2 regions of the Halomonas sp. 3D7M genome follow, and region 1 is predicted to be linked to the other one. Evidence: riboswitches for the same ligand, from Rfam matches in the RefSeq annotation. Region 1 holds a riboswitch; the other holds the start of a gene.

What was found. A riboswitch is a leader RNA that binds a small molecule or an ion and turns the genes downstream of it on or off. The one in region 1 is predicted to bind cobalamin.
Region 2: another riboswitch for cobalamin. It lies ahead of INT22_RS04830 (ABC transporter substrate-binding protein); the one in region 1 lies ahead of INT22_RS04730 (TonB-dependent receptor domain-containing protein).

Annotation. Positions count from the first base shown of each region.
Region 1 is NZ_JABUZF010000106.1:9,706-13,119, reverse strand. Features, by position in the region: gene INT22_RS04735 (cobalamin-binding protein) at 1-416, opposite strand, end outside; gene INT22_RS04730 (TonB-dependent receptor domain-containing protein) at 406-2,208, opposite strand; cobalamin riboswitch at 2,348-2,576, opposite strand; gene INT22_RS04725 (bifunctional adenosylcobinamide kinase/adenosylcobinamide-phosphate guanylyltransferase) at 2,610-3,041, opposite strand; gene INT22_RS04720 (histidine phosphatase family protein) at 2,993-3,414, opposite strand, start outside.
Region 2 is NZ_JABUZF010000107.1:15,685-19,098, forward strand. Features, by position in the region: gene INT22_RS04825 (AAA family ATPase) at 1-959, opposite strand, end outside; cobalamin riboswitch at 1,301-1,492, shown strand; gene INT22_RS04830 (ABC transporter substrate-binding protein) at 1,560-2,576, shown strand; gene INT22_RS04835 (pseudoazurin) at 2,672-3,145, shown strand; gene INT22_RS04840 (ABC transporter substrate-binding protein) at 3,229-3,414, shown strand, end outside.

The sequences.
Region 1 (3,414 bases):
GTTTCCAATTGTTCAGCGGGGTTCCCGGTTACCCAGCCGATCACTAGGTCTGGCGCTAACCCGACCAGGGCTTCTAAATCAATACGCGTATGGCTGCCAACAGACGCAACCTCTTTGGCCTCTGGCGGATAATCACTGTAGCTAACCACCGCCACCACCTGATCGCCGGCACCCGCAGCATAGGTCAGCTCCGTTGCCCCTGGCGAGAGCGTGGCAATACGTTGAGCTGGCGTGTATAGACACACTTCACGCTCACGATCATCCACCGCGCAGCGGCTATGGTCATCTGCCAATACGACGTTTGCAACCACACCACTGAGCATCGATAAGATTAGTATGAGCCGGCTTAACAACAGTGCGGGGCCAGTGGCCCCGCGATGTTTAAACAATGTCTGATTCGCTGTTTTATTGGCCATAGTGAACGCTTAAGAATCCTGCACGGCCTGCGTTAAGATAGTCGGCACCATCAAACGAGCGCGTTGTAATGTAATCTTGATCCAACGCGTTTTCCAACGTTACTCGCGCACTCCATAGCGGGGCAAACTGCCAACCTGCACGTAGGTTAACCAGCCCGTAACCGCTTAAGCGGTCTTGATTCTGCGCATCACGATAACGGTGGTTTTGAGCAATCCAGGACCCACCTACCGACCAGTCGCCAAGTTCACGGTCTACGTCTAAGCGAAGACTTTGTGAGGCACGGTTTTGCAGGCGTTTACCGGTTAGGCGGTTTTCAGGGTCGGTGTAGGTCAGCGCAGCGGCTAGCGTCCAATAGTCGAGCTCGACGCCTGCAGCCAGCTCAGCTCCACGAATACGGGTTTCGGGTACGTTAAACAGCAACCCCTGACCAGCAATCAAGTTGTCGATATCGGTTTGATAGAGTGCCGCATCCCAGAACCAGTGGGCATACTGACCGCGCACACCGACCTCGATGCTTTGCGACGTTTCAGACTCTAAGTCGGGATTACCAAAGCCTGGGTAGTAGAGCTGGTTGTAAGTGGGTGCGTTAAAGGCTGTACCGTAGTTGGCACGTAAGGTGTGGTGGACGTCTAGGTCATAGCCCACGCCTACGCTGCCGGTGACTTCTTCGCCGTAAGCTTCATTGTCATCAAAGCGCAAGCTGGCTTGCAGAGTAAACGGCGCAAAATCGAGCAAAGCTTGGGTAAATACCGCCGCGTTGCTACGGCTAGTTTCATCGTACGCCGTAGTGCTATTAACACGATCTTCGCTGTATTCAGCGCCTGCAATCAGCTCATGGACACCCGCTGTGAAGGTATTCTCCCAGCGCGCGGTACTCACCTTGGTGTTAAACACTGAGTCACCAAAGCTATTGATGTTATCGCTTTCATCACGAGATTCGCTGAGTGTTAAACGGCTGCGCCAGTTATCGGTTATCGGCAGCTCACCGTAGACACCCGCCACCTGCTGAACGAAATCGTTTTCACCGCCATCGTATTCGTTATGACCACGGGCACGAAGCGCCAACACGCCCGCTTCTGCACCACTTTCAAAGGTGTGGGACACCCGCGCTAACGCCGTGGTGTTGTCATAGCCCTTATCGTCGCCATCGCGTCGAATCGGTTGACCATCCGTGGTGAAGTGGCTAGCGGAAAAGCTATAGCGGGTGCCGCCCTCTTTGCCGCTAATACCGGTACTCAGGCGCTGGGTATTAAACGAACCACCACCGACAGAAATACGCGGTTGCGGACCCTCTTCTTCGCCTTGGGGGGTAAACAACTGAATAACGCCGCCAATCGCATCGGCACCATATAGGCTGCCACGCGGACCACGCACAATTTCGGCGCGATCAAACATGCGCGGCTCCAGATGCTGCCAGGCAGCCCCACCACTGGTGGCAGAACGAAGACGAATCCCGTCAATCAACAGGACATTTTGGCCGCTACCGCTGCCGCGAATAAAAACGCTGCTGTTTTTACCAAAGCTGCCGTTCGTGGAAACATCCACCCCGGGCTGGCCGCGCAACAGGTCGGTAATGCTTACCGGATCTTGGCGGCGTAACGTTGCTTCGTCCAGCACGGTAACCGAGGACAGGCTTTCATTGGCAGTACGTGGAGCAAGTGCGGCGGTAACAACAACGGGGTTTAATGTATTCGCAGCAGGCTGTGCGTTAGATTGGGCTTGAACGGCCATGGGCAATGCGGCCATCGCAAACGCCGCCAGCGTGGCGGTGGAATGAAAACGGTAAGACATGAGGAGATCCCTTGCTCACTGTGCTCACCCGCACAGCGTATTTTTTTGACCGAGCAGAGGGATGATGGGGGGATCGGCAGCCTAAGCTAGCGATATCACCCTGAGCACGCCCTCCGCGTCTCGGCATGTTGTGGTTCTTTAGAACCATGCCTCTTAGGCCGGTCTCCGGGCTGACGAGCGAAAAGCGGATAACAGCATCATGCCTTTCCGAACGACCACCTTCCCATGCGTTAGCACAGTGGCATCTTTAGCCGTTCTTATCTCGATCACCGTTGCGGGGGCAGCGTTGGATTCACGTAAGTATTCACCAACTTCCCGTTTAACTGATGGCGATAATGGCCATCAGCACCTGAGAGTGCGCGTAAACTAGCAACTTGTTAGGGGCTGGTCAATTTAACCGATTAGGCTTTAAGCGCCTGCACGAGTCCATGCCGTACATGCCAGACCTGCTCGGATTGGGCGGCAGCGTCTTGGCTAAACCAGCCGCTTAAATCGCGCAGGCGACGCTGGTCTCGGGCTATGGGGACGATTCCCCGCCCTAACTCATTCATAATGACCACCAGCGTCACGCCATGGGTTTGTGCGGCAGTGGCCAAGCTTTCCAGATCTCCCCGCCACTGAGCACGCGACGCATCGCTGCTCATGTCCGAGTGCAGCACTGCCGCTAACCACTCAAACACACCGTACAGAACGAGCGGCACATTAGGCTGCATGATGTGGGTCGCTTCGTGTAAACGCTGCCCTGGAGAAAGCCGCCACCAAACAGCGCTGGGAAAGCGTGCTTTTACAACATCGCGCTTACCTGCGCAGGCACCGCCGATGAACAGCTGCATTGCCACTCTCCTTTGCCATCTTCACGTTTTAGATACGTCAGTTTCCAACGCCGTCCTTGTGCTTGATGAACGATGCCTTCCCAAAAGCCAATGGTTTCGAAACGACGCCGCAACTCGCGTATTACCCCGCCGTGGGTAACAACCAGCACTTTTTGATAATGATGTTCGCGGGCGTGCGCCGCCACCTCTTCAAGCCAAGCATTTAAACGCTCACGTAGCTGGCCAGAAGATTCGCCGCCTGGAATTTGCAGCTCACCCACGCTGTCAATCCAAGCGCGATAATGGGGTAAATCTTTTAGTTCATCGTAAACTTTGCCTTCGTAGTCACCAAAATCCAGCTCCCGTAATCGTGGTTCTAGATACAGCGGCACAT
Region 2 (3,414 bases), on a different contig from region 1:
GATGATCCGCCGGTGGGCGCGTTATTAGCTGACGACGATCCGCCCTCCCCATTTGAAGGCGTTTGATTAGGCGGGGAGGACGGCGGATATTGCTCTGGCGGCTGGGTTCGACGATGTGCCAGCACCCAGGGCGCCACCGTATCGATATCTACTTGGCTGACGCTTTCCGCCCCCCGCCAGGCTGCATGAGCCTGAGCTGCTCGATGCCAGGTAACGTCTGCCCGCAGCCCTTCAACGCCTGCGGCTTCGCAGCGTGCAGCAACGGTCTCATACACCCAGCCTTCGCAAGTCACTGATGCTAGTGCCTGTTGGGCATGGTGAATCTGCTGAGTCAGCGCTGCCTGCTCTACCGCAAACTGTTGTATGTAAGCCTCAGGGTCGCGGTCGAAGGCTTCGCGCTGCTGAACAATAGCAATGCGCTGTTTAACGCTGACGCGGTCAGCCTGTTCAATACAGAGCCCAAAACGGTCGAGCAGTTGCGGACGCAGCTCGCCCTCATCAGGGTTCATGGTGCCAATCAAACTAAAACGCGCCGAGTGTGAGTGGCTGATGCCATCACGCTCAACGATATTGACCCCGCTAGCGGCCACGTCTAGCAGCAGGTCAACCAGTATATCCGGCAGCAGATTAACTTCATCGACATACATCACCCCGCCATGGGCTTTGGCGAGGAGCCCTTCATGAAAAGTGGCTTGCTGCTCGGCTAGCACCTTTTGCAAATCAAGACTTCCCACGAGCCGGTCTTCGCTGGCACCGAGGGGTAAGGTGACAAAGGGTGGCTTTTTGCCATTGGTGTCGTTAGGCAAAACCGCCGCCAGTGCCCGCGCCAGGGTGGATTTCGCACTGCCCCGAGGGCCGCTGATCAGCACACCGCCAATGCGCGGATTAATCGCATTCAGCAGCAAGGCGGTTTTCAGCGCTTCCTGGCCGACAACACCTACAAAGGGAAAGTCACTCAACCGAACCTCCCATGCAGAGCATCCCCGAAGCTTGAACTTGATTCATGATGACTTGGTAAGTAATGATAAAACCATTCATAAGGAAGCGATGAAATAAAACGTTGCAGTATAGAGGAAGGCGCGGCTTTGAAGCCAGCTTAGTGCCAAGCATTCCCTAGAAGACAGTCCCTATTAGTACACGGTAAGACAGGCCTAATTTCGACACTAGGCCAAATTGATATGACATTTAAGAATACCAAGCCACAGAAGATTTGGTTTGTCTTATCGTAATGAAAAAAATGGATTTAATGTCAAATTTAGCCGAAAGATCGGGCTTTTTGTTGTTCTACCTTTACCCGCCACCTAGAATAGCTGCCGTCGGTGTTCCTCACGGAACTTAATAGAGAATCCGCTGCGGCTTAGCCGCGAAACGGAACTGCCCCCGCAACTGTAGGCGGTTAGCGATGCTCAATGAGCCACTGGACGTATTGTCTGGGAAGGCGAGCTAGCCATGACCCGTCAGTCAGGAGACCTGCCGACCATGTTAATTAATCGAGCGAGACAGTTCGGCCAGATATTTTTTCTGGCTGTACGCATCGCTCATCATGCACGGGAGTGTACATGATGTTGAGATTGACCACGGCGGTGGCTGCCAGTGTTGTAAGCCTTGGGCAGACGGCTCACGCCGCTACCGATTACCCCCTCACGCTCACCAGTTGCGGACACGAGATTACTCTAGAACAAACGCCAGAAAGCGTAGTGAGTATTGGCCAAGCCCCCACAGAAATGCTCTACCTACTGGGTCTTGCCGATAACGTCGCTGGCACCGCCCTATGGATAAGCCCGGTACTGGAAGAGTTTAGCGAGATAGATGCCGACGTTAAGCGGCTTTCAGACAACGCCCCCAGCTATGAAAGTGTTATCGCCCAACAGCCTGATTTAGTGGTCTCAGCCTATGAATGGATGATCGGCCCCGCGGGCATGGTAGGCACTACCGACATGTTTGATGACGCGGGTGTCCCTGTCTGGACCCTACCCACCGACTGCGTAGGTAAACAAAATAGCCAAAGCATCGATGGCACCCGCACCGCCCTTTTCGATACCGAAACGCTCTACGAGAGCATTGCCACGCTAGCGTATATCTTTGACGTCACCGAACGCGGTGAAGAGGTCATCGCTGACCTTCGTACACGTGAAGCAGCTTCCGTGGCGAAGGCCGAACAACTCGATTTACCCGATGACCTTAGCGGTGTCTTCTGGTACTCCTCTGCCGATCTCAGCATTGACCCTTATGTAGCAGGCATCAACAGCGTACCGGGCTGGATGATGTCTACGCTGGGTATTCGCAATGTAGTGACCTCTGAGGAAGAATGGCCCACCGTTGGCTGGGAAACCATCGTCCGCAGCAACCCTACCTTTATTGTTGCGGCCAAAATGGAGCGACGCCGGTTTCCAGCCGACGATATTGCGCTTAAACGCGAATTCCTCTTCACCGACCCCGTCACCAGTATCACTGAAGCCGTGGAGAATGATCGCATCATTGAAATTGATGCCCACGCAATGGATCCATCAGTTCGCTCAATCTTTGCGCTGGAAACCCTTGCCGACAAGCTAGCTGACTTCAACCTGTCAGAATGATACGTGCTGCTGCGCACCAGTCACCTCGACGCTCGGATTGTTCCTGGCTCCTTGGGTGATGCGCCGCTAATTACGCCTCAACGGGTCTAATTATAATGAAGTTACTACTAAGAACTGGCTTACTACTTCGCTTTTTAACACTCAGCCTTTTAACGACTGGCTTTTTACCGCTAGCCGCGTTGGCCGAGACACACTCTCCTCAAATCCATACTGTCGAGATGCTTCACCGCAACGATAGTGGCCCACTGCCTTTTTCACCTAGCTATCTGGTTATCCAACCGGGGGATAGCGTGAAGTTTCTGGCCACTAACGCAGGGCATAATGCGGCCACAATTGCAGGAATGGTGCCGGAAGGTGGAGAAGCCTTCGTCGGCAATATTAACGAGGAAATAGAGGTAACGCTGAACGAAGAAGGCATCTGGGGCATCAAGTGTTCACCGCACTACACCATGGGCATGGTGATGCTGATCCAGGTGGGAGGTACCGCCGCCACCGAAAGCGACCTACCCGACAACCTCCCGCCAGCCGCACGACAACGCTTTTTAGATATTTTGTCTAAAAACGGCTGATACAGGAAAGTGCTCTTCGTTTAGATTAATAAAATGATATAACATTGCAAATTATTAAAATTTATCTTTTGTAGGATTCCGAAATGAAGCATGTATGTTACTCACTGATAGCCGCATCGCTGCTGCCCGCCTCATTCGCACTGGCCAGTGACACTACTTACCCAGTGAACTTGACCAACTGCGGCGTAGAGATAAGTGTGGCGTCGCCACCCGAGCAAACGGTAACGGTGGGTCAATCGGCCACAGAGATCCTTTACTCACTAGGGCTC